Regions from separate parts of the Rhizobium sp. CECT 9324 genome, predicted to be linked through region 4. Evidence: riboswitches for the same ligand, from Rfam matches in the RefSeq annotation. Region 4 holds a riboswitch; each other region holds the start of a gene.

Region 1 (7,338 bases), 880 kb from region 4:
CGCTGGCGAGTTTTAGGATGGCAGAAACCTCCGCTGTCGAACCAGGCTTCAGCACCAGTGGCGATGAACCGTGATAGAGCCCGCGGTTCTCGGTGAGGTACGGTTTGATGTCGTCCTGCAGGATCAGCGCATGGGCTTCCCCCACGATGTCGATGAATGCCCGCAGCGTTTCGGCCCGCGTCAATGTCATGGTCAGCGTCATGGTCATTCCACGGGTCCTTCCGCATCACGCGGTGCAGCGGCGCGCACCAGTCTGTCATTGATCGCTTCGCCAAGGCCGGTGTCGGGCACGGGCGCTACGGCAATGGCGACGGCACCGGTCGCATCGGCCTGTTTGAGATAGTCGAACAGATTGGCGGCCGCCTCGGCCAGATCGCCGGCGGGGCTCAGGTTCAACACCATTCTGGAGTCGTCCTGACCGGCGACGGCTGTGTTGCCAAAGTTCAGAAGCGCTTCGAGCCTGCCAACCGAAGTGGCATTCAGGCGGACCCCTGCATTCGGCGCGTAATGCGAGGCCAGCATGCCGGGGGCCTCGATGATCGCCGCGCCGGCAATCTTGGGGCGCTGCACCGGCACACCGGCGAATGCCTCGATATCCTCGACGGACACGCCGCCAGGGCGCAGCAGGTGGATTTCACCGTCCTCAACCTTGAGAATTGTGGATTCGACGCCGACTTCGCAGGCGCCGCCATCGATCACCAGATTGATCCTGTCGCCGAGATCGCCATCGACATGGGCTGCCGACGTCGGGCTGATCTTGCCGGACGAATTGGCGCTCGGTGCCGCAAGCGGCCGGCCGAAATGCCGGATCAGGTCGCCGGTGAAGCCGACAGGAACGCGGATGCCAACACTGTCCAGCCCGGCCGTTGCCAGCGGGTGGATGTCGCTTTCCGGCTTGAGCGCCAGCACCAATGTCAGAGGCCCGGGCCAGAAATGCTCGGCCAGTCTGCGCGAAAGCGGATCGAACTCGGCATGCTGCTCGGCCATGTCCAGGTCGGCCATGTGGCAGATCAGCGGGTTGAACCGCGGTCGGCCCTTCGTCTCGTAGATGCTGGTGATGGCGGCCGGATTGGTGGCGTCGGCAGCAAGGCCGTAAACCGTTTCGGTCGGGATCGCTACCGGACGGCCGAGTGCAAGGATCACCGATGCGGCGTTGATCGCCTCATCCATGCCGTCGCCGATTGCGATGATCCGGGCCATGTGCCTGCCTCGTTAGCTGTGTTCCCGCTGTCCTTAGCGTGTTCCCTTATGCGCGATCAAATGCCTTTTTGCAGAACCACTGCCTACAATGTTCCACAGTGTAATTTGAGGGGATCCAGCAAAGATAAAATTTTATATATCGATGTAACCGAAAGAAAGAATTCTTCTGCCTATAGTCGCCGACAACGAGACAAACGCCGCCTCAAGCCGGGAAGCCACAGATGCAGCAAGTCAAGAATCCCGCCTCCAGCATAGCGCTTCGTGTGGCAACTGCCATGCATCAGATGGGCATTGACGGACTTCCGCGCAACTATGAGCTTGTCTACGAGGCCTACGCCGGCAGCAATCCGGAACTGGTGCGGGAATTCATCGCGCTCGGCAAGGTGAAGAGCCAGGAGGCGCTGGACGAACTGGGCCGCAAATACCTGCCCCATCACCATGAAGATGGCCTGCTCAGCCGCCAGAGCGGCCAGGTCCGCGCGGAGATGAGCAATTTCATCAATCTGCTCAACGAGGAAAAGATTTCCCTCTCCGACTATGGTCGTGCCATCGGCAATGCCTCGAAAACCATCCTGACAGAGGCCGATCTCGAGGGAACGCCGCTTGGTCAGTCGATCAAGGCGCTCAAGGCCGCGACCGAAAAACGCGCCCACCAGAACAGCAATGTCGTGCGCGCCGTGGTCGACAAGACGGCATCGCTGGCCGACATGCAACGCGAGGCCGAGGAAGCCGAACAGGCGAAATTTGTCGATCCGCTCACCCGTCTTGCCAGCCGCCGCGCCTTCAACAAGGCCGTGGCAAAGATCTATGCCAATCCGGAAATGCCGGTTCTTTGCGGCGTTGCCGTCGGGGAAATCGACGATTTCACCCATATCCAGGAACAGATGGGGCCGGCTGTCGCGGAACGTTTCCTGATGCAGGTTGCCAAGGTGCTCGAGGCCGCATCCGGTGGCGGCGACCTTGCCTGCCGCTTCGATGCCGGCCGCTTCGGTCTGTTGCTCTATACGTCCGACGCGGATGAAATCAGCCGTGTCATCGAGCTGGTGCGCGCCAAGCTCAAGGCAACGGCCTTTGTTGGCTCGTCCAGCGGGCGCACTCCGGGTCAGATGGCCATGTCCTTCGGCGTCTGCTTCTCCGAACAGGCTCCGAATGCGTTCGATTTCACCAATTTTGCCGAGAAGGCGCTTGCCACCTCGAAGGCCAATGGCGGCGACACCGTCACGATTTATGGCGCCAACGACTATACGTCCAAGGATTGGCTTATCTACAAGAAGAAGCCGGTGGGTGGCTTCGGCGTCTGAGCCGGTCCTGAGCCCGGCTAAGCAGGCCTGGGGTCAGAGCTTGGCGATGATCTTGCGGATTTCCGTGTCGCGGGCACCCAGCATCAACACATTGCGCAAGGCTTCCCGTGGGTCGTGGGTGCGAAACAGCAGCCCGTTGTCGCGGATCGACCGGTCGACGACCATGGCCTTCTGCTCGGTTTCCGGCTTGATTGCCACGGCAAAATACATCCGGGTATAGCTCTGCCGGATCTGTTCGAAGAATTGCTCGCTGCCGCCGATTTCGGCGAAGAAGTTGGCAATGTAGAAGGCCCATTTCACGTCGGCATATTGGGCGAAATTGGTGCGTGCCGCCGTGACGTGACAGTAGCCGAGATGCGGGCTGTCATCGAGCGTCTTGTGAAAGATAATTTTCGGAAACTGGATCGAGCGATGAAAGCCGTTGATCCGGCTATGGGTGGTCTCCGCCGCCGTTTCCAGACGCCGCCCGGTACGCACGGCCACCTCCGCATAGGTGAGGTAGCGCTTTTCCTCCGAAAGCCAGTCGTCGCGATGGCGCGAGATGCGTCCGGTGCGCAGGAATTCGGTATGCGCGGCCTTCGTCGCAGTCGCGCTTTTGTCCGGGACTTTCGGGGCCGCGTAATATCGAAGTTTTTGCATGTCGAGGCTCTGACGGTTACTGGCTCGGTACGCCGATCTTACAGCGACATGGTTAATCATGATTTGCGTCTACTGTGGCCCCTTGAGGTTTCGCGAGGCTTGCCGCAATGCAGTTCTTGCTGCGACCTGCACAGATTTGTCATTTTGCGCCATCGCAATAGTCACAGACGTCACTGAAACGACCTATCCCCAAGAAAAGACACATCATTTTTGAGGAGCTGCTTTTGGCGCATTTGCATGGGCATGTCGCAAACATTCCCGGACGTGTCGTTTCGCAATGCAGCACCCGACGGCTGGCTGTGTTTAGATATCGGCAAGCTCGAGGTGCTGCCCCGTAGGGAGGGTGGGAAATCGGGAAGCCGGTCAAAATCCGGCGCTGCCCCCGCAACGGTGGTGGAGATTCGCGTGACGGCAAAAGGCCACTGGGAAGATCCTGGGAAGGCGCCGCACGTAGTCTGGCAACAGACGTCTCCAGAGCCCGGAAACCAGCCTTGATGCAAGGATATATGAGGTCGCGGTGGGCGGCCGGAGATAGCCGTGATCGCCCGTTTCGGGTCGATTGGTGCTGCGCTCCTGTTCCATCGCCGGTGAAACGAACGAGGACGACATGGATCTGCACAGCACCGTATTGCGGCAGTTGAAGAACCGCCGGGAAGGCTTCAGCCTGGAGCAGCCTTTCTACATCGATCAGGATTATTTCAAGCTCGACATGGAGCAGATCTGGTACCGCGACTGGCTGTTCATCGGCCATGACTGCGAGATCCCGCGCGCCGGCAACTATTTCACCGCTCAGGTCGGCGACTATCCGATCGTCATGGTCCGCGGCAAGGATCAGGTGATCCGCGCCTTCCACAACACCTGCCGTCACCGCGGCCACCGTGTCTGCACCTCGGATCGTGGCGCGTCCGCCAAGCTGGTCTGTCCCTATCACAACTGGACCTATGATCTCGATGGTTCGCTGGTCTTCGCCCGCCAGATGGGCGAAACCTTCGACAAGAGTGAATTCGGCCTGAAGCCGGTTCATTGCGAAAGCGTCGCCGGCTATATCTTCATCTGCCTGGCCAATGAGCCGGCCGATTTCGCCCCGGTCCGCGCGTCGATCGAACCCTACATGAAGCCGCATCGGCTTGCCGAAGCCAAGGTCGCCCATCGCAGCACCATCATCGAGAAGGGCAACTGGAAACTCGTCTGGGAAAACAACCGCGAGTGCTATCATTGCGCCAGCAACCACCCGGAACTCTGCCGCACCTATCCGGAAGCCCCGACTGCGACTGGCGTGCAGGGCGCCGGCGATGATCCGGTCATCGCTGAACACTGGGCCCGCTGCGAAGCCGCCGGTCTGCCGAGCACCTTCAATATTGACCCGTCCGGCCAGTTCCGCACCGCCCGCATGCCGCTAATCCAGGAGGCCGAAAGCTACACGATGTCCGGCAAGCGCGCCGTCAGGCGCCCATTGTCTGACGATGTCTCGACCTCGCATATCGGCACCATGCTTCTCTTCCACTATCCCTCGACCTGGAACCACATCCTGGTCGATCACGCGATCTCCTTCCGGGTCACGCCGCTGTCGGCCGAGGAAACGGCGGTCACCACCACCTGGCTGGTGCACAAGGATGCGGTCGAAGGTGTGGATTACGATCTCAAGGAACTGACCCATGTCTGGGAAATGACCAATGACCAGGACCGCTCGATCGTCGAGGAAAATGCCTTTGGCATCCGTTCGCCGGCCTATGAGCCGGGGCCCTATTCGGTCGAGCACGAAGGTGGCGTCATGCAGTTCGTCGACTGGTACACGACCTTCATGATCAACAGGCTGCAGGGCGACAAGGCCCGCCTGTCTGCGGTGGCCTGAGATGAATATCGCTGTCACCCAGTATCGCCATGTCGATGAGATGCGTCCCTGGTCGGACCGGGAGCACATGCTCGAATGCGTTGCCGTCACGCCGGAAGCCCCCGACGTGATGACCTTCACCTTCCGGCCGAACAAGCCGGGCCTGTGGTTCCGCTACCAGCCCGGCCAGTTCGTCACGCTGGAGATCCCGGCCTCGCCGGAACCGGTGATGCGCACCTATACGCTGTCGTCCAGCCCGTCGCGGCCCTACACGGTGGCAATCACGGTCAAGGCGCAGAAGGATTCGATCGGCACCCGCTGGATGTTCGACAACCTGAAGCCCGGCATGGCGCTGAAGGCGATCGGCCCGCTCGGCGATTTCTCCTATGCCCGCCATCCGGGCAAGAAATACCTGTTCATCTCGGCCGGCTCCGGCATCACCCCGATGATGTCGATGAGCCGCGACATGGGCGATCGCTCGCCCGACAGCGATATCGCCTTCCTGCATTGTGCGCGTTCGCCCGACGACATCATCTTCCGCTGGGAGCTTGAGGCCAAGGCGCGCGACATGCCGCATTTCACGCTCGGCTTCATCATCGAGCAATTGGGTCGCGGACAGCTCTGGTCGGGATTGAAAGGCCGCATCGACAAGGCGAAGATCGCGCTTCTGGCCTCTGATTTCCTTGAGCGCACTGTCTTCTGTTGTGGACCGGAGCCGTTCATGGCCACGGTTCGCGAGGCTTTGTCCGGCGCCGGCTTCGACATGAGCCAGTATCACGAAGAGACCTTCCAGCCGGCCAAGCCGCAACTGCCGATCGTCGTCGCCGACCATTCTGATGGCGAGCAGCCGACTATGGTGACATTCGCCATGTCCGGCAAGGACGGCCTTTGTGCGCCGGGCCATACCGTTCTGCAGGCGGCCCGTTCTGCCGGCGTGCGCATCGGAGCCGCCTGCGAATCCGGTCTCTGCGGCACCTGCAAGGTGCTCAAGATTTCCGGCGAGGTCGAGATGGAGCACAATGGCGGCATCCTCGATGAGGAAATCGACGAGGGCTACATTCTGGCCTGCTGTTCGCGCCCGAAAGGCGATATCGAAATCGAGGCCTGAAGGTCGCAGGTCTGTTTTCAAGAGGCGTGCCGCATTGCCGGCACGCCTTTTGCGTTTCATCCGGGATTTGCGCCCGGCGCATGGCCTTCGTCATGACTTTGTTTCGATGGAACAATTTCCTCTCAGCCCCGTTAACAGGCAATCGCGGTCGCTTGGTCGCGGCCATCGAAACAGGCGGCGGCATCAGTTTTAGAATAAAACCAATGTTAATGCTGGGTTCAGGATGAAGCCGTTAATTTTCGTTTCAGGATCAGCAGTCTCAAGGCATGGGCCGGGACATAATGCTGGTCGCGGAAAACGCAGGGAGAAAGTCGCATGAAGACTGCATTCAAACGTATGGCCGGTCTCGTACTGGCTGCCGCCGTCGGCTTTACCGGCATCGTGCCGGCACAGGCCATGAGCCTGCCGCGTGCGCCGGTCGAGGCAAGCTCCGACGTCGCCGAGGTTCAGTACCGTCGTCGTGAATATCGCCGTCACTATAACCGCGATCATTATCACAACGGTCACCGTGGTTACTCGCATCGTCGCCCGGGCTATCGCTATCACAATGGCGCCTGGTTCCCGCTTGCGGCGTTTGCAGCCGGCGCGATCATTGGCGGTGCTGTGGCCTCGCAGCCGCCGCGCGCCAGCGCCGGTGGTATCAATCCGAGCCACTACCAGTGGTGCGCCAACCGCTACCGCTCGTATGACAGCCGCAGCAATACGTTCCAGCCCTACAACGGTCCGCGTCAGCGTTGCCTGTCGCCCTACTATTGAGCCAATACCTCTCTGATCGGCGTGCCCGAACAGCTCGCCCCGTCAGCGCTTCAATACCCGGCCTCGTGCCGGGTATTGTCGTTTTGGCCAATGCTGGTCTTGCCACACGCTGGTTTGGGCCAGACGCAGACGCGCATTTACTTAGAGAATGCCCGCCCGCCTGAGCAGATACCAGGCAGCGGCGATTGAGACCGCGATGAAGCCGATGGCAAAGATCGTGCCGTCGGCCTCGGCGGCGAACGGCAGATTGGATGTGTTCATGCCGAAAAAGCCGGTAACCAAGGAAGGCGGCAGCAGGAACGCGGTCATCAGCGACAGGATGTAGAGGTGTCGATTGGTTTCTGACGACAGTTTCGAATCGATTTCTTCATGCAGCAGCCGGGCGCGCTCCTGCAGGGCATGGACGTCGTGATCGACGGATTCCAGCCTGGCTGTCAGCCGCTGTGCCACTTCATCGAAGCCGAATGGCATGTCCTCGTCGTCGCTGGCCGCCGCGCGGCGCA
Region 2 (7,338 bases), 2.3 Mb from region 4:
CGCATCTGCGCCGGGTGCATGATCGCGACATTGCCGCCCTAGCTGTCAGCTTTCACGCAAAAATGCTTGCACGCAAGCGTCCAGACGCATATCCGCGGCATGCGCCTGACAGGCTCACACGGCGAGAGATTGAGACCTTGTCGTGGGTGGCAGCCGGCAAGAATTACTGGGAAATTGCTGCAATTCTCGGGATCACCGAGCGCACCGTGCGCTTTTTCATGTCCAATGCCCGCCGAAAACTCAACGTGATGACCAACCCGCAGGCAGTTGCCGAAGCGCTCTGGCGCAATCTGATTGCGAATCCGCACGAGGCATTGGAACTGATTTAGCCCTTCTCCGACCTCATGGAATATTTGATTGCAGACGCGTAGCTGTCTCTACCGAAAGTTTCATCGGTCAACTGCAATCGCCATCCTCGGCACTCCATTCAACTGAAGGAGTGACGAATGATCAGGATCATTAACGGCGCCAACCGCAAACGCTATCCGTCCGAAATCGACGCCATGCATCGCCTGCGCAAAACAATCTTCCACGATCTCCTGAATTGGGACGTTGGCGTTCTCGGCGAGTGGGAAATTGATCACTACGACCAGGCCAATCCGCTTTACGTACTATCCTACGGGGACACCGGGCGTCTGCGGGGCGCTCTTCGCCTGCTGCCAACCCTTGGACCGAACATGCTCGACGATACGTTTCCCATCCTGCTGGGCGGGAGCCAAGAAATTCGCAGCGCAGCAATCTGGGAATCGAGCCGTTTCTGTATCGATCCGGAAATCTCGCAGGACCGCGCCAGCAACCAGGTCACCATTGCCGCAGCCGAATTGATGTGCGGCGTCGGAGAACTCGGATTGGCATCAGGACTGAGCCACATCGTAACCGTCACCGACATATTCCTGGAGCGCATGTTCAAGCGCATGGGCTGCCCGGGCACGCGTATTGCCGCCCCGCACAGGATCGGTTCCGTGCAGGCGGTTGCCGTTGGCTGGCAGATCACGGACGACCTGCTCACCCGGATGAAAAGCATCGCATCGATCCGTGGCAGCGTCCTGGAGCAACCGATGACGCTCGAAATGGCACGCGCGGCTTAAACAACAGGATTGACCGCCAACGGCGCAGCAGCGATGGCGGTCAATGTCGGCATCGTCATTTTACTTTAGCTTTAACTGGCGTATTCTCGCCTAGCTGGTGTAGGAGCAGGCGCGGGCACACGGAGTGCGACGCGCCACCGGGAAATCGATTTTGCCGACGAGGATACCAAGACTTCTAGTTGCTGCGTTCTGCTTGGCCTGGGTCCTGCCCAATTCGGCTTCGGCGTCGGTCGTTTGTGAGCGACTGCGCGACCGACTTGCGAACGCGTCAACAATCATCGGTGACAATCCCGAAATCGATCGTTATGCCAGCGCCATTGCCCAACAAAATCTGGAGCTTCGCAAGGCGAAGCAGGACCAGAAGAGGTTACGCTGCCTGACCTCCGCGGTCGTGATTGTGCGCCCGGACGGAGGAAACGATTGCGGAGACCTTTCCAAGGCAATCGACAGGATGGAAGAAAACAGGGACATCCTCACAGCAAAACTACAGGAAATTCGATCAGGCAGCGCTGCAAGTCAGGGCTCGCGGACGAGATTGAGCGAAGCATTGGTGGCCAATGGTTGCAGCCCCGACACCGACGCGACGCTTGCGAGCGAGCCAGAGGAAGCTCAGCGCGTCCCCTATCTCGACACGTTGGCCGAACCGTATGAAGTCAGCCGCAACGCCCCGGGTGTCCTGTCCGACCAGCCAGCCCCGCTGCCCACCGGCAATATCCGCACTCTGTGTGTGCGTACCTGCGATGGCGGCTTTTTTCCGATTTCGTCCAACACTTCGGCGATGAATTTCGCCCGGGACGCAGGCCAGTGCCAGCAGATGTGCCCGAATACCGAAACCGAACTGTATTTCCACGCTCCAGAGTACAGTGAGACATCGGACATGATTTCGGCAGTGACCGGCAGGCCATATCGCGACCTTCCCAACGCATTCGCCTATCGCAACCGCACGGCCGGGGAAACCAAGCAATGTGGATGCGATCTTGCCCGTTATCATGAGCAGGCAAGACAACGATTGAGCCCGAGGCAGGCTGCTCCGGACTACAAGTCTTCCATCCTCACCATCGCGCCAAAGCCGCAGAGCCAATCGGCTTCTGCAACCGTCGCACCGCCGCTGGAACGCGCCTATGATGGCAGCGCCTCGAATATCCGCAAGGTCGGCCCACAGTTTCTGCCTCCGGCGACGGGGGCGATCAATCTGAGGAAGCCGGCGGCACCTGGTCCGCAGCCTCTACAGGAATGACACCGGCCGCAGTGTTGAACGCGGAAGGCCGGTCTCCCCAGCTGTTTTCGTAGACCAATTCGTCGAGCGGCAGGCGCGATCGCCAGCCTTTGACCTCAAGCTCCGGTGCCGAGTAGAGCGTGTCGACATAGCCGAGGCAAAGATAGCCGACGACTTCAATAGGGTCGGGAATGCCCAGGATCCGCTTCAACTCGCTCTCGTTAAAAATGCTCACCCAGCCGAGTCCGACACCCTCGGCGCGCGCCGCGAGCCATAGGTTCTGGATGGCGCAGACAGTCGAGTAACTGTCCATGCGTGCATTGTGTGTGCGCCCCAGCACAACGGGACCGGCGCGATCCCGATCGCAGGTCACACAAATGCCGAGGGGTGCCTTGCGGATCCCCTCGAGTTTCAGCGCACGATAGGCCGCTTGTTTATCGGCATCGAACATCGCAGTGGCCTCGCGGTTGGCCCGGTCGAAAGCGTCCCAGATTTCACGCTTCCGCTCATCATCGCGCACCAGCAGAAAATTCCACGGCTGCATGAAGCCGACGGAGGGCGCGGCATGCGCAGCACCCAACAGGCGTCGGACAAGGTCGTCCGGCAAGGGATCGGAAAGAAACTGATCACGCACATCGCGGCGCGTATGGATGGCCCGGTAGACGGCATGCTTTTCCTCCGTCGAAAAGCAACCGGCCCGGACGAGAAACTCGTTCGGTTCGTCGTGCATCGTCAAATCCCCAACAATGCGCAACCGCCCGCCGTCCGCGCGGGCAAGTCTATCTCATCAGGCCGGTCTTCTGACTTGGCATCTGCTGCACACGCCGCCTTCCCGGTCTTGTCCACCAGTGGCCGGGTTTCCCCTTGCGCGCGCATCCACCTTACAGCGTTGGGCACGTGCCGGATTTGCGCCGGCTTCCCGATTCTCCCGCAAGACTGCGGGCACCTGATCGTCAATCTTGTAGACCGATCGCTGGAGGACGCAAGCATCAGCCTGCGACGAGCATCAGTCGGTGACGGGGAAATAGCGGACAAAGGCGAATTCATCGCCATCGGGCGACCAGTTCGGCACATTGATCGTGCCCTGCCCGCCGAAGAGTTCGAACAGGGTTTCTGGCGAGCCGCCATCCATATCCATCAGCCGCAGACTGACCTCGTGGTCGCGCGGGTGATCGAACACGTCCGGCGCATAGGAGAGGTACAGAAGCTTGTCGCCCTTCGGCGAAGGATGCGGGAACCAGTCACCGGTATCGCTGTAGGTGATGCGTTCGACATCACTGCCATCGGGATGCATGCGCCAGATCTGCATCAGGCCACTGCGGCTGGAGTTGAAATAGATCCATTCGCCGTCGGCGGACCAATCCGGCCCGTCATTCCGCCCCTCGCCCATGGTCAGCCTGCGTTCCTCGCCGCCATCCACGGAAATCGAGTAGATGTCGAAGACATCCTCGCGAATGCCGCAATAGGCAAGGTTGCGACCGTCAGGTGACCAGCCATGCCAATAGGATGGCAGTTTTGCCGTCACCTGGCGCGGCTGCCCGCCTATGGCGGGAAGCACATAGATGCAGGATTTGCCGTGCTCCGTCTTGTCCGAGATGACGACCAGAGATCCGTCCGGCGATATTCCGTGATCATTGTTGCATTCGATCGCAAAACCGGTGTCGAGTTGTACCGGTGCTTGTCCACCCTTCGGCGAAAGCCGGTAGAGCAGGCCGTTTTCATTGATCAGCAGATAGGAGCCGTCCGGCGACCAGTTCGGTGCCTCGACCAGATCGGCGGTCTGCCAGACCACACGGCTCAGCCGTGTGCGGATATTGTAGATCTCGACCGAACTGCGCATCACGTCTCCTCCATGCAGCCGCGAAATCGGTTTCGCAGCCCCTCAGCGATCGCGAAAACGGTTGGTGATCGGATAGCGACGGTCGCGGCCGAAATTCTTCTGGGTGATCTTGACCCCCGGCGCCGATTGTCGACGCTTGTATTCGGCCAGATAGAGCAGGTGCTCGACCCGGTGCACGATTGCGATGTCGTGGCCGCGGGCAACGATGTCCTCGACCGCCATCTCCTTCTCGATCAGGCATTCCAGGATATCGTCCAGCACCGGATAGGGCGGCAACGAGTCCTGGTCGGTCTGGTTCGGTCGAAGTTCGGCCGACGGCGCCTTGGACAGGATATTGGCTGGGATCACTTCGCCCGATGGACCGAGTGCGCCCGGCGGCACATGGGCATTGCGCCAGGCGGAAAGCGCGTAGACCTGCATCTTGTACAGGTCCTTGATCGGATTGAAGCCGCCATTCATGTCGCCGTAGAGCGTCGCATAGCCGACCGACATTTCCGACTTGTTGCCGGTGGTAACCACCATCGAGCCGAATTTGTTGGAGATCGCCATCAGGATCGTCCCGCGCGCACGGCTTTGCAGGTTCTCTTCGGTAATCCCGCTTTCCGTGCCTTCGAACATTTCGGCAAGGCTCGACAGGAAGCCTTCGACCGGATCGGCGATCGGCACGATATCATAATGGCAACCCAGTGCCTTGGCGCAGGCTTCGGCGTCAGCAAAGGAGTCCTTCGACGTGTAGCGATAAGGCAACATGACGGTGCGCACCCGCTCCTCCCCCAGAGCATCGACAGCAATTGCCGCGCAAATGGCCGAATCGATCCCGCCTGAAAGGCCGAGCACCACGCTTTTGAAGCCGTTCTTGTTGACGTAGTCGCGGAAACCGAGAACGCAGGCGCGGTAGTCTGCCTCCTCCTTCTCCGGAATGCGGGACATCGGCCCTTCATCACAGCGCCAGCCACTTTCGGTCCGCTTCCAGGTCGTGACAGACAATGTCTCCTCGAACTGGCTCATCTGAAACGCCAGCGATTTGTCACCATTGAAGGCAAAGCTTGCACCGTCGAACACAAGTTCGTCCTGGCCACCCAACTGGTTGGCAAAGATGAGCGGCAGGCAGGTCTCGATCACCTGGCGCAGGGCCACCTGATGACGCACATCGACCTTGCCACGATAAAAAGGAGAACCGTTTGGCACCAAGAGGATCTCGGCCCCGGTTTCGGCCAACGTCTCGCAGACGCCGGCATCGTTCCAGATTTCCTCGCAGATCGGCACGCCGATGCGCACGCCGCGAAAGTTGACCGGTCCGGGCATCTCGCCTTCGACAAAGACGCGCTTCTCGTCGAATTCGCCGTAGTTCGGCAGATCGATCTTGTCGCGAAACGAAAGGATCTTGCCGCCATCAAGAATGGCCACCGAATTATGCCGTCCCTTCTCGCTCTGACGCGGGAACCCGATGATCACACCAGGGCCGCCGTCGGCAGTTTCTGCCGCCAGTTGCTCGACGGCAGACAGGCACGCGCTGAGAAACGCTGGCTTCAGCACGAGATCCTCAGGCGGGTAGCCGGAAATGAACAGCTCCGTCAGAAGAAGCAGATCAGCGCCCTGAATTGCAGCTTCCGACCGCGCAGCGCGCGCCTTCGCCAGATTGCCGACGACGTCGCCAACCGTTGGATTGAGTTGCGCAATGGCAATGCGCAGGACATCTGTTTTTTGCAATGTTTCGCTCATGATCAACGGTTTAACCGCTCGATTGACGGATCGCAACGGCGTCTGCCAACCAAGCGTGCGGTCGCCACCCAACCATCGATCAAAAACGGGGAACAATCGGGCCTTTGGCACAGTTCATGTAGCGTTCATGACGAATATGTGACAGCTATGCGAACCTTTGATGAAATTGGCTTTTCTCGCGGAGAACTCTGTGGCTGATACGCGTGCGAAATCGGTAAATTCCAGCCTTTTGGCAGCAGCTGTCGGCACCACACCCCGCCGAGATGAAGCGCGTGCCACCGGGCGTGCCGGACGCATCGTTTTCCCGCTGATCAACACAGCATTGCTGGCGATCGTCACCATTGTTCTCAGCGAATGGCTGGCGCGCGGAAGCCTGAACGATATCGCCGACTACATGCTGTCGCCCGCTCGCCCGGGCATGATTGCAGCAGGCATGCTTTTTTTGATGATGCTGTTTGGCGATGCCATCGTCGGGCGTGCCTATCAGTCGGCGTTGCTGATCGTACCGCTGTCGCTCCTGCCCGCCTTCTTGTCCGGACAGAAACAACTGTTCCTGTCAGATCCGCTGTTTCCGAGCGACCTGCTGTTCGGTCGCCAGATCGTGGAACTTCTGCCTGTCATGGTTGCTGCCCGTCCGCTTGCGGCGGCGGGCATGGCGCTATTGGCTTTGGCTATCCTTGGTGCACTTGGCTACTTGATCTTCGTCAGCCGCCGACTTTTCCCGCGCATCCTTCCCGTGGTCCGCATTGGTCGCACGTTGGTCGCAGCCCCGATCCTCGCCGGTTTTGTCACGCTGATGGATCCGATGGCATTTTCCTATGTCCGCGATCGGCTGAATATCGTGCCGATGATGTGGGACCAGAAGGAAAACTATCGTCACAATGGCTTCCTGCTTGCCTTCGCTTTTAATGTCCCGATGGCCAATGTCGGTGCGCCGGACGGCTACAACAATCTCGCGGTCTCAGACATTCCGACCGACCGCCTGCCCGCGACGTTCTTTTCGGGACGTCAGGCCGATGTCATCATGATCATGAGCGAATCGCTCTGGGATCCGACGCGCATGTCCAGCATCCGCTATTCCGGCGATCCGATGCCGACCATGCGTGCCAACCAGTCTGGCAATGTATTCTCGCCGGAATTCGGCGGCATGACCGCCAATGTTGAATTCGAGGCCCTGACAGGGTTCAGCAACGCGTTCCTGCCCTACGGCAGCATTCCCTATCAGCAATATATCCGCCGCCCGTTGCCGTCGCTTGCCACATTCTTCGAATCGAAGGGTTACGTCACAAAGGCGTTCCACCCGTTCCAGAGTTGGTTCTGGAACCGCCAGAACGTCTATCAGGCACTCGGCTTCCAAAGCTTCCAATCCGAGGAAAACATGCCTGCGATGGAAAAGCGCGGCATCTTTGCGTCCGACGATGCGCTGACGCGCCATATCATCAGTCAGGCCGACAATACCGCAAAGCCGTTTT
Region 3 (7,338 bases), on a different contig from region 4:
TCGGTGGAAACCCGGCTCGCTGCCCGCGAAGCGGAATTGCGGCGTGTCACCGACGCAGTGCCCATGCTGATCTCCTATGTCGATCGCGAGCATATTTACCGCTTCGCGAATGCTGCCTACCGGGACTGGTTCGGCGTCGACCCCGCAACCATGGTTGGCCGGCATGTGCGCGAAATGATCGGAGAGGCCGCCTATAGCGACAGACAGCCGTCGATCGACCGCGGACTGGCTGGTGAAACCTTTTCATCCGAAACCGATATGCCGCGAGGAGACGGTTCGGTTCGACGGCTTGAGGTGCGCTATGTGCCACATATCGAACCGGACGGATCCATTCCCGGCGTTCATATTCTGGGGATCGACGTCCAGGAGCGGGCGCTTCGTCAGGCTGCGCTGGAAATCAGCAATGGCCGGTTTCGCATGGCGATGGACGCTGTGCATGGAATTCTCTGGACCAACAGCGCAGATGGGCAGATGGTTGGCGAGCAAGCGGGCTGGTCTTCGCTCACAGGGCAGACGCCGGACGAATACCGCGGCTACGGCTGGTCAAACGCTGTCCATCCGGATGACGCTGCAGCCAGCGTCGTCGCCTGGAACACAGCGGTTGCCAACAGAACCATGTTTGTCCACGAGCACCGGGTTCGCCGCTATGACGGTGCCTGGCGGCAGTTTGCAATCAGGGCGCTTCCCATTTCGAACGCATCCGGCGAAATCGTCGAATGGGTTGGCGTTCACACAGACATCACCCATCAGCGCGCCGCTGAGGCCGCATTGCGCCAACAGGCCGAAGCGTTGGCACGGCAGGTGCAACACCGCGAGCGCGCAGAAGAGCAGTTGCGTCAGCTCAATGAGACCCTTGAGGCGCGCGTTGTTGCAGAGATCGACGAGCGCCGACAGGCGGAAGCGAAGCTCGCACAGTCACAGAAGCTGGAAACCGTCGGCAAACTGACCGGCGGCATCGCCCATGACTTCAACAACCTCTTGCAGGTCGTCTCGGGCAATCTTGCCCTCTTGGCGAAAGATGTTGAAGGAAACGAGCGGGCTGAAAAACGAGTCGTGAACGCGATGGCCGGCGTCAGCCGCGGTGCCAAACTTGCCAGCCAGCTTCTTGCATTTGGCCGTCGCCAGGCCCTTGAACCGAAAGTCGTCAATGTCAGCCGCTTCGTCCAAGGCATGGACGATATGCTGAGACGCGCGATCGGTGAGGCCGTCGAAGTGGAAACCGTGGTTTCCGGTGGCTTGTGGAATACGTTCATCGACCCAGCCCAGATCGAAAATGCGCTTCTCAACCTGGCAATCAACGCCCGTGACGCCATGGACGGCCGCGGCAAACTGACGATCGAACTGTCAAATGCGCACCTGGACGATAGCTATGCGCGAACGCATGACGAAGTGACCCCAGGCCAATATGTTCTGCTCGCGGTCACAGACACCGGATCCGGCATGCCGCCAGAGATCATCGAGAAGGTCTTCGAGCCATTCTTTTCGACGAAGGCCGAGGGCAAAGGCTCCGGACTTGGATTGTCGATGGTCTATGGCTTCGTGAAACAATCCGGCGGCCATGTGAAGATCTATTCCGAAGTCGGCCATGGAACCACGATCAAACTTTATCTGCCCCGTGCCCACAAGGCGGAAGACGTGGAGGTGACTGTTGACCATGGCCCGATCGCCGGCGGCACGGAAACGGTGCTCGTCGTTGAGGACGATGATCAGGTGCGGGAGACCGTGGTGGCACTGCTGGTGGATCTTGGCTATCGCGTGCTGAAAGCCGTCGATGCTGGGAGCGCGCTCAATGTCATCGACAGCGGCATCCCGATCGACATTCTATTTACCGACGTCGTTATGCCCGGGGCCCTGAAAAGTCCCGAACTGGCGCGCAAAGCCCGTGAACGATTGCCAGACATCGCGGTGCTTTTTACGTCCGGCTACACCGAAAACTCGATCGTACATGGCGGCAAACTCGACGCCGGCGTCGAACTGCTGTCGAAGCCTTACACCCGCGACGCCCTGGCCCGTAAATTCAGACACGTTCTCGGCAACCAGCGTCAGCGTGGTCGATCAAAGCCATCCGAGCTCCAACCCAGCCATGAAAAGCCAGCCGCAAGCTGTGAGATGACTACGCAGCTGACCATCGTTCTGGTTGAGGATGACGCACTCATCCGCATGAACACCGCTGATATACTGCAGGAGGCCGGGCATATCGTTGTCGACGCAGGCAGTGCTGAAGAAGCCATGACCGCACTTGAAACCGTCGCGTTCAACGTATTGGTGACGGATGTGAACTTGCCGGGTCTATCGGGCAAAGAGCTTGCGGAACGTGCTCGCGCCCTGCGGCCCTCCTCTGCGATCGTGTTCGCGACAGGGGATACGTCTCAAGTCAGTGCGCAAGGCGGCGCCATGGTTCTCGGCAAGCCTTATAGCGCAGCCCAATTGCTGGCTGCGGTTCGCTCCGGTTGGCTACAAAACGCCTGAGCCTGACCATGTGGAAAGTCTGATCCATGCAACGGACAGGTCACACGCCCAGTCGAGCATTGTGCTCTTGCGGCAACAGAACAGCACGCTGCTTGATCGAATTGTCATATGCCTTGCCGGTCGCAAGCCGACTGCCCTATAAGGCGCGATGACTTCTGATTCAAAGATTTTCGTCGGCCTGAGGTCGACCCGTAAAAAACCGGCGCCGCATCGCGAGACGAGTGGCCCGAAATGCCAATGGGACGGTTGTGACAAAAGTGGCAGCCATCGCGCACCCGTCGGACGGGATGCGGAAGGGCAATACATCCTGTTCTGTTCCGAGCACGTCAAGGAATACAACAAGGGTTATAATTTCGCCACGAACCTGTCAGACCCGGTGACGGCCCGCTATCAGCGGGAAGCTGCAAGCGGCAGCCGTCCTACCACTGGTACGAGCAAAAAACCGCCTTCTGAAATGCCCCTTCCTTCGACCGCCCGCTCCGGGTCAGCCAAGGCGATCAACGCTCGTAAAACTGCGGCTCAACGTCAAGCGGCAACGGCAGAACTTCAGCGGCGCACACTCAAGGTGCTGGAAGCAAAGGCTTTCGAAGCGCTCGGACTTTCGCAGGATGCGACGCCAGCGGAAATCACGGCCCGCTATAAACAGAACCTCAAGCTGCACCATCCGGACGTCAATCTTGGCGATCGCAATTCGGAGGACAAACTGCAGGAATCGATCAACGCCTACAAGATCCTGAAGCTGAACGGCTTTTGCTAGACGGGCGACGCCAGTCCGCACAGCTTCCGGTGACGATCAGTCTAAGGCGTGATCGCCACCCGGACCTGCCGCAATAGATCGTTGACGCCGCGTGGCAAATCCTTGCCAGCCGGCATCAGGCCAAGATCCCTCAGACCTTGCGCCACCTGATGGATGATGGGTTTGCGCAAGCCGCTACGCTCGCAGAAATTCTCGGTGCCGAACACCTGGTCTGGTGTGCCGTCCATCACGATCTTGCCCGTCGCAAAGACGGCAACCCTGTCCGCCCATGCATGCGCCATATCCATGTCGTGGGTTGCCACCACCACCGCGACCCCATTTGCGGCCAGCACGTGCAGGGTTTCGGTGAGTTCCTCAACGCCCTTTGGATCGAGCCCGGCGGTCGGCTCGTCGAGCAGCAAAACCGAGGGAGACATGGCAAGGACACCGGCGATTGCGACCCGCTTGCGCTGACCAAAGCTGAGCAGATGCGTCGGGCGATGCGACAGCGCATCAATTCCCAACGCATCCAACGCATGTGTCACGCGATCCCGGGTGTCACTGGGGGAAAGGCCGAGGTTGAGAGGCCCGAAGGAGACGTCCTCGAACACGGTCGCTGCAAACAGCTGATCATCTGGATCCTGAAGGACAAGGCCAACTCGAGACCGAAGTTCTGTCAGATCTCTACGGCCGTAGCGAACGGGCTTTCCGTCCAGCAGCACATCTCCGGCGGAAGGCCTGAGTGATCCGTTGAGAAGCGACAGCAGGGTCGACTTACCGGCACCGTTGGCGCCCAAGATCGCCAGCTTCTCCTGCCCCCGGATTGCGAGGGAAACCTCATCGAGAGCAACAGTCCCATCTTCATAGGCGAAATGAACCCTATGCGCTTCCAGGATCATCCGAGCCACCACGTCATTGCAGATACACCGATCAAGCCTGCGCCAATCAGCAGCAACCGCGGACCCGACGCCGGCCTTTCGACCGAGATGAAATTCAAGCGGCCCGTGTAACCGCGCGCAGCAAGGCCGGCATCCATCCGTCTGGCCCGGTCAAACACACGCGGCAGCAACGACGCAAGCAAAAGACCGTTGGACCTCAGCATCCGGCGGCGACTGCTATAGCCTAGCCGGGCGCCAAGCGACTGCTGGCCAGCATCAAGACAATCGAGCAGCAGCCAGATCATCCGGAACATCACCATGGCGATATCCGATATTTCGACACTGAGCCCTATCCGCTGAAACAGCTGAAGAATGCTTGACAAGGGTGTGGTCAATGCCAGGAACAACAAGGCTGAGACGCAGACACTGCTTCTCAGCGCGACAAAGAGCGCTTTCTCTATGCCTTCGCCCGGGACGACAGATACGATCGGCACGAAATCGACCGCGGTGACGGAGATCAATTGAGCCACCGTGCCCGTCGTAATGAACAGAAACGGTATGCGCGCCGCTCGCAGGATGTCGCGCCATGCGATACGCGCACCAACCCTCATAGTGGCCAGCATAACAACGAGGAACATCAATTGGCCTGTCCATCCTGCCGATAGGAGTGACGCAGCCATCACCCCGCCGGAGAAAAGGAGTTTTTCACCGGCGGCGTGATGACGCCACCGGTTAGTCTGGGCACAGCGATCGATGGCGCGCATCGGTTACAGTGTATCCGCGGTTTTCTTTGGCGACGTCCTGCGGCCGAAATAGAAACCGACAAGTCCAGCACCCAGCGCTGCCTGCAGGGCAAACAGCAGGCTCTCGATCTCCCCACTCGGCGGCTCCCAGAGCGGTGCCGCCCAAGGCTGGTAATCGGGTTGGATTTCGGTGATTGCAGCTTCGGCCTCACCGTCAGCACCACCGAATTCGGCATCGCCGCCGTGATGAATGACGAGCGGAAGGATTGCCAAGGCAATGACGGCGAACAGCATCCAGAGATTACGTTTCAGCATGATCAGGCCTTTGCGGAGAAGATGTTGAGCGCATTCAGTTCGCCGCGGCTGTAGCGCTGCAGCAGGTTGAACACGATGACGGTCAGCAGGCCCTCGCTGATGGCCAGCGGAACTTGCGTAAATGCAAAAATCCCTAGGAATTTGGCAGCGGCACCCGTCATTCCCGATACCGGATCAGGGAAGGCCAGCGCCAGTTGCAGCGAAGTGGTGACATAGGTTGCAAGATCGCCGACCGTGGCCGCAAAAAAGATCGCCACCGCTCCGCTGAAACCTGCCCCGGTGATCCCCTTGAACAAGCCGTAGGCGACGAAGGGCCCGACGATGGCCATCGAGAATATATTCGCACCGAGGGTCGTCAAGCCACCATGCGCAAGGAGCAGTGCCTGGAACAAGAGAACAATCGTTCCCAGCACGGTGGTCACCGTGGGTCCGAACAGCGATGCGGCCAGACCCGTGCCCGTTGGATGGGAACAACTTCCGGTCACTGATGGAATCTTCAAAGCGGAGAGCACAAAAACATAAGCGCCGGATGCCGCCATCAGCAGTTTGACCTCTGGTTTTTCTCGTACCAGCGTCACGATGCGCCTGGCACCGTAAATCACGAATGGCGCGGAAACCGCGCCCCAGCCAACCGCATGCGCGGCCGGCAGATAGCCTTCCATAATATGCATATAACACCCTCAACCACGCCCGCCGCGTGGCCCGAAAAAGTCACCACGGATGTCGTGGCCCAGCGATGGCAGGTCTCCTGGCTCGCGGGTCATAGCTCGGTCCGCCTTATCAGCCGATCACTTGGCCAATGGCATTCTGGACGTCGCTCACCGCTTACAGTTGCGGGGGCAGCCACGGTCTTGGCCCCTGATGGGTAATCCTCACCGTGTTCCCTTTTCATCCGCCATCCCTTGGTCAGGCGGAACCATCTGGTGAAATTCATAGGCGTGCGGCGGGAAAATGACAATGGAACGAAACAGAAAAATCGATCGTCAGGCAAAAGCTGAAGACGACGGAAATTCCCTGCGCGAAAGTGAAAATGGGGCAAGCCGCCAAGCCATAGAGGTGCTATGGTCGCCTGATAAACATTCAGAGCTCCCAGTCAGGCAACGTCCCGGCGCATGCTCATCATTGGAGCGCAAGGCCAAAATTCCAATATGACGATTTTCTCCGTAAGGCATGTTACCGAATATCGCTACAAACGACCGGTGCATTTCGGCGAGCATCGGCTGATGTTTCGACCGCGCGACAGCTACGACCAACGCCTTCTCGACGCAACGCTCCTCTGCGATCCACATCCACAGCAGATACGCTGGATTCAGGACGTGTTTGGCAATTGCGTCGCGATTGTCGATATCACCCGGCCATCGACAAGCCTGCGTTTCGAAACCTGGATCACTGTCGACCACACGCCGCAGGTCGCACTCGATCTTGAGATTGACGAGGCAGCCGCAACCTATCCATTCTCCTATGACCCTGAGGAGCAACCGGACCTTGAGCGGGTCATTCAACGGCATTATCCGGACCAGAGTGATGAAGTCGCCAAATGGGCCAGCCAGTTTGTCGCACTTGGAATGGCCACGCCAACGGGTCAGCTGTTGATGACCATGTGTTGCGCGATCCAGGAAAGCTTCAGTTATGCCCGGCGACATGAACCCGGCACACAGACACCGCAGACGACACTGTCGTCCCGCAAGGGCACCTGTCGCGATTTCGCCCTGCTGATGGTCGAGGCCTGTCGTGCGCTTGGCATGGCTGCCCGTTTCGTCACGGGCTATGTCTATGTCCCGGATCGCGACGGTTCGACGACCCGTGGCGGCGGCTCCACACATGCCTGGTGCCAAGTCTATATTCCGGGTGCCGGCTGGGTCGAATTCGACCCAACAAATGGCATTGTCGGCAACCGTGACTTGATCCGCGTCGGCGTTGCGCGCGACCCACGCCAGGCCGTGCCGCTTTATGGAAGTTACGACGGTGGGCCAACTGACTTTGCGGGCATGTCGGTACAGGTCAACGTGACGACGAAACCTGCTGACGATAGAAGGCATTTGCCTGGGCATGTGACGGAACACTCGTCCCTGCTGAGCGTTCACTCATGACCCAGCGCCGACCGGCGATTTGTACGGGCACCGAACCGAGGAATTCATGAAGATAAGAGCTGGCTTCAATCTGGGCTATGAATGCACCCAACCAACACCAATGCTAC
Region 4 (7,338 bases):
TCTTCTGGTCAGCCGTCACGTCGCCGTAGTTGACGATGACGATGACCTGAGGGTTGCGCTCGATCACCGGCTCCCAGGACACTTCAGTCCAGCTTTTCTCGACATCGTCCATGACGTTGATGCCGCCCGCAGCTTCGATCATCGCCGTCGGAATGCCGTAGCGACCCGAGGTGAACGGCTTCTCCGTGCCCGAATCATACACAAAGACACGAACCGGTTCCTTCACCGCGCCGATGCGGGTTTGAACCTCGGCCAGTCCTTTTTCATAGCCGGCTACAAGTTCATTGGCGCGCTCTTCGACGCCGAAGATCTTGCCGAGATTGACGAGATCGACAAACATGTCATTCATCGTCGGCTTGCCCTTGGCCATGATGTGAATGCAGGATTCCGTCAACTCGTAGACCTTGATCTTGAACGCATCGAGTGTCTCCGGTGTGACTTCACCGCCGACCTTCATGCCGTAATTCCAGCCGGCAAAGTAGAAATCAGCGTCAGCGTTGAGCAAGACTTCCTTCGTCGGATATTTGGGCGACAGCTCCGGCAGTTCCTTGACGCCCTCCCTGATTTTTTCGTCCAGGGTTTTCCAGCCGGAAACGCCGGTGTAGCCCACCATGTGATCCTGCAGTTTCAGCGCCAGCATCATCTCGGTCAGATTGACGTCGTTGGAAACGGCGCGACTGGGTGCCGCATCGAAGGTAACGTCGCGATTGCAACTCTTAACGGTGACCGGATAAGCGAGCGCCGAGGTGGTCAGCAAACCCGAGACGAGAATGCTGGCGGTCGCGGCGGAAAAACGTGTAAGCGACATGTGGAATCCTTTTAAATCAAGCAGTTTGAAGTGAAAACGAGAAGCGTGAAACGCTGTGGCCAGGGGTCGGATGCGCCATGGCTGAGACGCCAAATGTGGTCGAGACAGCGCCGGATGTCAGGACATCATCCGGTCTTCCAAATGCGGTCATGCGCCCCTCGCACATCAGTGCGACATGGGTGGCGAAGTCGCCCGCCAGGTTGATGTCATGCAGCGTGGTGATGATCGTGAGTTTGAGACTGCGCAACAGGTTGAGGATCTCGAGCTGGTGGCGGATATCGAGATGATTCGTCGGCTCATCGAGAATGATGATCTCGGGTTTCTGGGTCAGCGCGCGGGCAACCAGAACACGCTGCTTTTCCCCGCCCGACAGCGTGGAGAACTGGCGCATGGCGAGATGCGCCAGGTTCAGGTGCTCAAGGGCATGGGCAACTTCGCGGCGATCCTCATCCGTCCAGCCGGTCAGACCCTCGCGCCAGGGAATGCGCCCCATCATCACCACATCACGGACACTGAATGGGAAATCCGCCGGCATTTCCTGCAGGACCACGGCGATTCGGCGCGCAACCTGTCGCGATCCGATTTGCCAAATGTCCTCTCCTCCGACTTCGACCCTGCCTTCGCGCGGAACAACACCGCGGTAAAGGCAACGCAGGAGCGACGTCTTGCCGGCACCATTGGGGCCGATGATCGCGAGCCGCTCGCCTGCGTTCAGCTCGAAATTCACCCCGCGCACCAGGAGGAGGTCCGGCTTCGGACCCCAGCCGAGATCGGACACCCGTATCGACGTGCCATTCGCATCACAGCTCATGGGAGGCTCTCCCACGGTTCGGGCTCATTGGAGACGCTCCGAGGATTGTTCCGAAATCAGCACGGAGGCCGGGATGCGGGCGAGTATCTTGCCGCCAAGACCGCGCGGACGTTCTGCTTCGCGGGTCATGCCATCGGGGCGCTCGCCGTAGAGCTTGGCAAATGTGACCAGCGCCTCGATGTCCGCGTCGGGCTCGATGTCACCAAAGAGATAGGTGGCCTTCCCGCTTGCCTGGAACGCGATGGTGCAGGGTCTCTTGCAGCCCGCCATGCATACGGTGCCCTCAACCGCAAAGTCGCGATTGTCCGAGGCCCCGATCTTTGACAGGCAGGCGTTAAGGTGATCGAGAAGCTGAAGTCCGGGGCGGCACGCCGTCCCCGTGATTCGGCAGTCCGTGCAAACGGTTACCGTGTGTCGTTTCGCATGTGCCATGATTGTCCTCCGTCGGTATCTCCGGAGGCAATATGGCAATATTGTAAAAGCGCGCGGAAGCGCTGCCTTCAAGCCAGATCTTTTCCATCGGAACACCCCGTCCGTTGCGGTTTCTCTTCGACGACGGCAGGTCTCCTGGCTCGCGGATATCTGCTGTCCATCTGCCTTCCCGCGATCACGATCGCAGTGGCCTGGCGCTTTCACGCCACGAGGATGGACGGCAATCCGCTTACAGTTGCGGGGGCAGCCACGGTCTTGGTCCCTTGTTGGGTATTCCGCACCGTGTTCCCTATTAATCCCCTTGGAGTCATCCAATTGGGGAACCGTCAGCCATATGTTTAGGGCTTGTCGGGTCTTCCGGTCAAGCCTGCTCATGCCTCATCCACTCGCCGATATTTGGTAATGTAATATCGTAACATTAAAGATCTCCGATTCGAATGTCCAGTGCAATTTTACCGCTCAGGACACGCTGGCGCACCCTGTGGAGATGTGAGGAGACGCCTCGGTCATTTGACAGTCAGAGCGAAAATTGGCAGCACTGGTTTCGAAAGGGTGGGCCAATCTTGATGGCAAAGCGACCAGAAGGCCAAACGCGGCTCGATGATGCGGCAAGAGCAGGCTGGCTCTATTATGTCGCCGGTCGGACCCAGGACGAGATTGCGGTTGCGATGGGCATTTCGCGGCAAAGCGCCCAGAGGCTCGTGTCGCTGTCGGTTGCCGAAAAGCTGATCAAGGTGCGGCTCGACCATCCGATTGCCGCCTGTCTCGAACTCGGCGAAGCTGTCAAAGACAAATACGGCCTCAAGCATGTCGAAATCGTCCCCAGCGACCCGGCCTCCGAATCGGCCACCGTTGGCGTGGCCGAGGCTGGCGCCGCGGAACTGGAACGATGGCTGAAGCAGCCCGACCCCTTGGTCATTGCCATGGGAACGGGACGCACTTTGCGCGCCATGGTCGATCAACTCTCGCCGATGGAATGTCCGCAGCATAAAATTGTGTCGCTGACCGGCAATATCAGCCCGGACGGCTCGGCTGCCTATTTCAACGTCATCTTTTCGATGGCGGATGCGGTCAAGGCGCGGCATTTTCCCATGCCTCTGCCCGTCATCGTGTCGTCACGCGAGGAGCGGGATCTTCTGCACCGCCAGCCGCTGGTCGCTCCCACGATCGAGCTTGGCAAATCCTCCGACGCCGCATTCGTCGGCATCGGCGAGATGACACTCAATGCCCCGCTTCTGCTCGATGGTTTCCTGCAGCAAGACGAGATGGAGGCGCTGCTGACGGCGGGCGCGACCGGTGAGATCTGCGGCTGGATCTTTGGTCCCGATGGCCGCCTGCTCGATGATCCGGTCAATGATCGGGTGGCAAGTCTCGCCATACCTTCGCGCGAAACATCGACCGTGATCGGCATGGCCCGCGGTCAGCGCAAACATGCCGCCATTCGAGCTGCGGTTCGCGGCGGGCACATAAACGGGCTGATTACCGACGAAGACGGTGCTCGATATCTGCTCAAGGGCTGATGTTTCATTAAAATAAATCATTGAAATTCAACGTCCTGAGTATTCTTTGCCGCATCGCAGCATGGAATCTCCATTGACTTTCGACAGCCGGAGACTGAGTAATTGCCCATGAGCAAAGCGAATGCTCAGTTCTCTTCTGGGAGGAAGACATGACATTGAAGACGATTCTGCTGGGCGCATGCTCAGCTCTCGCCCTTGCGGGCATGGCATCTGCCGAAACCCTTACCATCGCAACCGTGAACAATGGCGACATGATCCGCATGCAGGGTCTGACGTCCGAATTCACAGCCAAGAACCCCGACATCCAAGTCGAATGGGTTACGCTGGAAGAAAACGTCCTACGCGAGCGTGTCACGACCGACATCGCGACCAAGGGCGGCCAGTACGACATCATGACGATCGGCACCTATGAAGTTCCGATCTGGGCCAAGCAGGGCTGGTTGCTGCCACTCGACAATCTCGGCGCCGACTATGACGTCGACGATCTGCTGCCGGCCATCCGTTCGGGCCTCACCGGCGACGACAGCAAGCTCTATGCCGCGCCGTTCTACGGTGAAAGCTCGATGGTCATGTACCGTCGCGACCTGATGGAGAAGGCTGGCTTGACCATGCCTGACGCTCCGACCTGGGAATTCATCGGCGAAGCGGCACGCAAGATGACCGACCGCGCGGCCGGCATCAACGGCATCTGCCTGCGCGGCAAGGCTGGCTGGGGCGAGAACATGGCGTTCCTGACGGCAACGTCCAACGCTTTCGGCGCCCGCTGGTTCGACGAGAACTGGAAGCCGCAGTTCGATCAGCCTGAATGGAAGAACACGCTCGACATGTATGTCAAGCTGATGAACGACGCTGGCCCGCAGGGTGCTTCGTCGAACGGCTTCAACGAGAACCTGGCGCTCTTCCAGCAGGGCAAGTGCGGCATGTGGATCGATGCCACGGTTGCTGCTTCCTTCGTGACCAACCCGAAGGACTCGACCGTTGCCGACAAGGTCGGCTTTGCTCTGGCTCCGGATACCGGCCTTGGCAAGCGTGGCAACTGGCTCTGGGCTTGGAACCTCGCAATCCCGGCCGGCTCGCAGAAGACCGCATCGGCCGAGAAGTTCATCGCCTGGGCAACCGGCAAGGACTACGCCAACCTCGTCGCTTCCAAGGAAGGCTGGGCCAACGTTCCTCCGGGCACGCGCACCTCGCTTTACGAAAATCCCGAGTACCAGAAGGCTGCTCCGTTCGCAAAGATGACGCTCGACAGCATCAATGCTGCTGATCCGAAGAACCCCACTGTCAAGCCGGTGCCATATGTCGGCGTGCAGTTTGTCGCCATTCCGGAGTTCCAGGGTCTTGGAACAACCGTCGGCCAGTTGTTCTCTGCAGCGCTTGCAGGCCAGATGTCGGTTGACGATGCTCTTGCCCAGGCCCAGCAGGTCACCGAACGCGAAATGACCCGCGGCGGCTATATCAAGTAATTTCCTCCCGAAGGAAATGAAGCCGTCCGGATTGCGATCCGGGCGGCAACACCAAAAAGTTTGACGCGCCTCTCCTGCCGTTCGGCGCGGATACTTCGGGCCGTTTTGGCCGACACAAGAAAACGAGCTGACGCAGCCGGCCGACACAGCCGCGCGTGTTGGCCATCAGGGTGGGTTCTTCCATGGCTACGCACAACACACGGGCGCTGTCGCGTCTCATGATGGCGCCGTCCGTCGGTCTTCTTCTCGTCTGGATGATCGTACCGCTGGCGATGACACTGTGGTTCTCGTTCCAGAACTACAATCTGCTCAATCCGGGCAATGTCAGCTTCGCCGGGCTGTTCAACTACAAATACTTCTATACCGATCCCGCTTTCTTCCAGTCGGTCTGGAACACGCTGCTCATCGTCGGCGGCGTTCTGTTGATCACCGTGGTCGGCGGCATCGGCATTGCCCTCTTGCTTGACCAGCCAATGTTCGGCCAGGGCATAGTCCGTATCCTGATCATCTCGCCTTTCTTCGTCATGCCACCGGTAGCTGCCCTGGTTTGGAAGAACATGATCATGCATCCGGGCTACGGGGTGCTCGCCGATATCAACAGGTCGCTCGGTCTGCAGCCCGTCGACTGGTTCGGGCAATATCCGCTATTTTCAATCATCGTCATCGTCGCATGGCAATGGCTGCCGTTCGCGACGCTAATCCTGCTGACCGCATTGCAGTCTCTGGACGGCGAGCAGAAGGAAGCGGCCGAGATGGACGGGGCCGGCTTTATCAGCCAGTTCATCTACCTCACGCTGCCGCACTTGGCCCGTGCGATCACCGTCGTCATCCTGATCCAGACAATCTTCCTGCTCGGCGTCTACGCGGAAATCCTCGTCACCACCAATGGCGGGCCGGGCTATGCCTCCACCAACCTGCCCTTCCTGATCTACCGCACGGCCCTGCTCGGCTACGACGTCGGTGGTGCATCAGCCGGCGGCATCATCGCAGTCATCCTCGCCAATATCGTCGCCTTCTTCCTGATGCGCGCCGTCGGCAAGAACCTCGACCGCTAAGGAGAAGAGATCATGGCCCGAACAGTCTCCACCCAGCGCAAGATCGCCTTTACGCTCGTCGCATGGATCCTCGCGATGGTGATCTTCTTCCCCATCCTCTACACGATCATCACGTCGCTCAAGACCGAGACCGAAGCGATCCAGGGCTTCCGGCTGATCCCGTCGTTCACGCTGGAGAACTATGTCACGGTGCAGACGCAGCGCGACTATTTCAAGCCGTTCATGAACTCGGTGATCATCTCGGTCGGCTCCACCATCCTGGCGCTGATCATCGCGATCCCGTCTGCCTGGGCCATGGCGTTTTCGCCGACAAAGCGGACCAAGGACATCCTGATGTGGATGTTATCGACCAAGATGATGCCCGCGGTCGCCGTACTCGTGCCGATCTACCTGATCTTTCGCGATACAGGACTGCTCGACACCCGTATCGGCCTGACCATCATGCTGATGCTGATCAACCTGCCGATCGTCATCTGGATGCTCTACACCTACTTCCGCGAGATTCCCGGTGAAATCCTGGAAGCTGCCCGCATGGACGGGGCATCGCTCTGGGGCGAGATCGTCTATGTCCTGACGCCGATGGCGATCCCGGGCATCGCATCGACGATGCTGCTCAATATCATTCTCGCCTGGAACGAAGCCTTCTGGACGATCCGGCTGACCACGACCAATGCAGCGCCGCTGACGGCGTTCATCGCCTCCTTTTCCTCACCGCAGGGACTCTTCTGGGCGAAGCTGTCCGCCGCTTCGACGCTGGCCATCGCCCCGATCGTGATCCTTGGCTGGTTCAGCCAGAAACAGCTTGTCCGCGGCTTGACCTTCGGCGCCGTCAAATAAGGAAGACCATAATGGGTAGCATCACACTTCAGAACGTGTCGAAAACCTTCGGCGAAGTCTCGGTCATCCCGTCGATCGACCTGCAGATCAACGACGGCGAATTTGCAGTCTTCGTTGGTCCCTCGGGCTGCGGCAAGTCCACCTTGCTTCGCCTGATTGCAGGTCTCGAGGATGTCTCGGGCGGCAAGATCCTGATCGACGGGGTCGACGCCACGGACAAGGCTCCCTCGCAGCGCGGACTGGCGATGGTGTTCCAGTCCTATGCGCTCTATCCGCATATGAGCGTGCGCTCCAATATCGGCTTTCCCTTGAAGATGGCCGGCATGGACAAGGCAGAGATCGACCGCAAGGTCAATGACGCGGCAAAGATCCTCAACCTGACTGACTACCTAGAGCGCAAGCCGCGCAACCT

Evidence for each region. A riboswitch is a leader RNA that binds a small molecule or an ion and turns the genes downstream of it on or off. The one in region 4 is predicted to bind cobalamin.
Region 1: linked by a shared signal. The riboswitch ahead of LQ231_RS07070 (aromatic ring-hydroxylating dioxygenase subunit alpha) and the one ahead of LQ231_RS02610 (DUF1636 domain-containing protein) in region 4 are both predicted to bind cobalamin.
Region 2: linked by a shared signal. The riboswitch ahead of bluB (5,6-dimethylbenzimidazole synthase) and the one ahead of LQ231_RS02610 (DUF1636 domain-containing protein) in region 4 are both predicted to bind cobalamin.
Region 3: linked by a shared signal. The riboswitch ahead of LQ231_RS20755 (energy-coupling factor ABC transporter permease) and the one ahead of LQ231_RS02610 (DUF1636 domain-containing protein) in region 4 are both predicted to bind cobalamin.

What each region holds. Positions count from the first base shown of each region.
Region 1 is NZ_CAKKMZ010000001.1:1,443,251-1,450,588, forward strand. It holds gene LQ231_RS07050 (FAD-binding oxidoreductase) at 1-208, opposite strand, end outside; gene LQ231_RS07055 (L-threonylcarbamoyladenylate synthase) at 205-1,200, opposite strand; gene LQ231_RS07060 (GGDEF domain-containing protein) at 1,422-2,501, shown strand; gene LQ231_RS07065 (DUF6656 family protein) at 2,535-3,140, opposite strand; cobalamin riboswitch at 3,446-3,649, shown strand; gene LQ231_RS07070 (aromatic ring-hydroxylating dioxygenase subunit alpha) at 3,748-4,992, shown strand; gene LQ231_RS07075 (hybrid-cluster NAD(P)-dependent oxidoreductase) at 4,994-6,079, shown strand; gene LQ231_RS07080 (BA14K family protein) at 6,395-6,835, shown strand; gene LQ231_RS07085 (CorA family divalent cation transporter) at 6,977-7,338, opposite strand, start outside.
Region 2 is NZ_CAKKMZ010000001.1:2,862,457-2,869,794, forward strand. It holds gene LQ231_RS27220 (helix-turn-helix domain-containing protein) at 1-329, shown strand, start outside; gene LQ231_RS14015 (acyl-homoserine-lactone synthase) at 447-1,088, shown strand; gene LQ231_RS14020 (DUF2865 domain-containing protein) at 1,624-2,325, shown strand; gene bluB (5,6-dimethylbenzimidazole synthase) at 2,276-3,034, opposite strand; cobalamin riboswitch at 3,077-3,269, opposite strand; gene LQ231_RS14030 (hypothetical protein) at 3,311-4,144, opposite strand; gene LQ231_RS14035 (NAD+ synthase) at 4,187-5,866, opposite strand; gene LQ231_RS14040 (LTA synthase family protein) at 6,057-7,338, shown strand, end outside.
Region 3 is NZ_CAKKMZ010000002.1:164,467-171,804, reverse strand. It holds gene LQ231_RS20780 (PAS domain-containing protein) at 1-2,469, shown strand, start outside; gene LQ231_RS20775 (DnaJ domain-containing protein) at 2,618-3,226, shown strand; gene LQ231_RS20770 (ATP-binding cassette domain-containing protein) at 3,268-4,104, opposite strand; gene cbiQ (cobalt ECF transporter T component CbiQ) at 4,101-4,847, opposite strand; gene LQ231_RS20760 (energy-coupling factor ABC transporter substrate-binding protein) at 4,851-5,141, opposite strand; gene LQ231_RS20755 (energy-coupling factor ABC transporter permease) at 5,144-5,812, opposite strand; cobalamin riboswitch at 5,862-6,077, opposite strand; gene LQ231_RS20750 (hypothetical protein) at 6,099-6,293, shown strand; gene LQ231_RS20745 (transglutaminase family protein) at 6,290-7,231, shown strand; gene LQ231_RS20740 (transglutaminase family protein) at 7,278-7,338, shown strand, end outside.
Region 4 is NZ_CAKKMZ010000001.1:562,555-569,892, reverse strand. It holds gene LQ231_RS02620 (ABC transporter substrate-binding protein) at 1-808, opposite strand, end outside; gene LQ231_RS02615 (ABC transporter ATP-binding protein) at 825-1,619, opposite strand; gene LQ231_RS02610 (DUF1636 domain-containing protein) at 1,644-2,051, opposite strand; cobalamin riboswitch at 2,159-2,394, opposite strand; gene LQ231_RS02605 (sugar-binding transcriptional regulator) at 2,618-3,571, shown strand; gene LQ231_RS02600 (sugar ABC transporter substrate-binding protein) at 3,721-5,034, shown strand; gene LQ231_RS02595 (sugar ABC transporter permease) at 5,217-6,089, shown strand; gene LQ231_RS02590 (carbohydrate ABC transporter permease) at 6,102-6,926, shown strand; gene LQ231_RS02585 (ABC transporter ATP-binding protein) at 6,938-7,338, shown strand, end outside.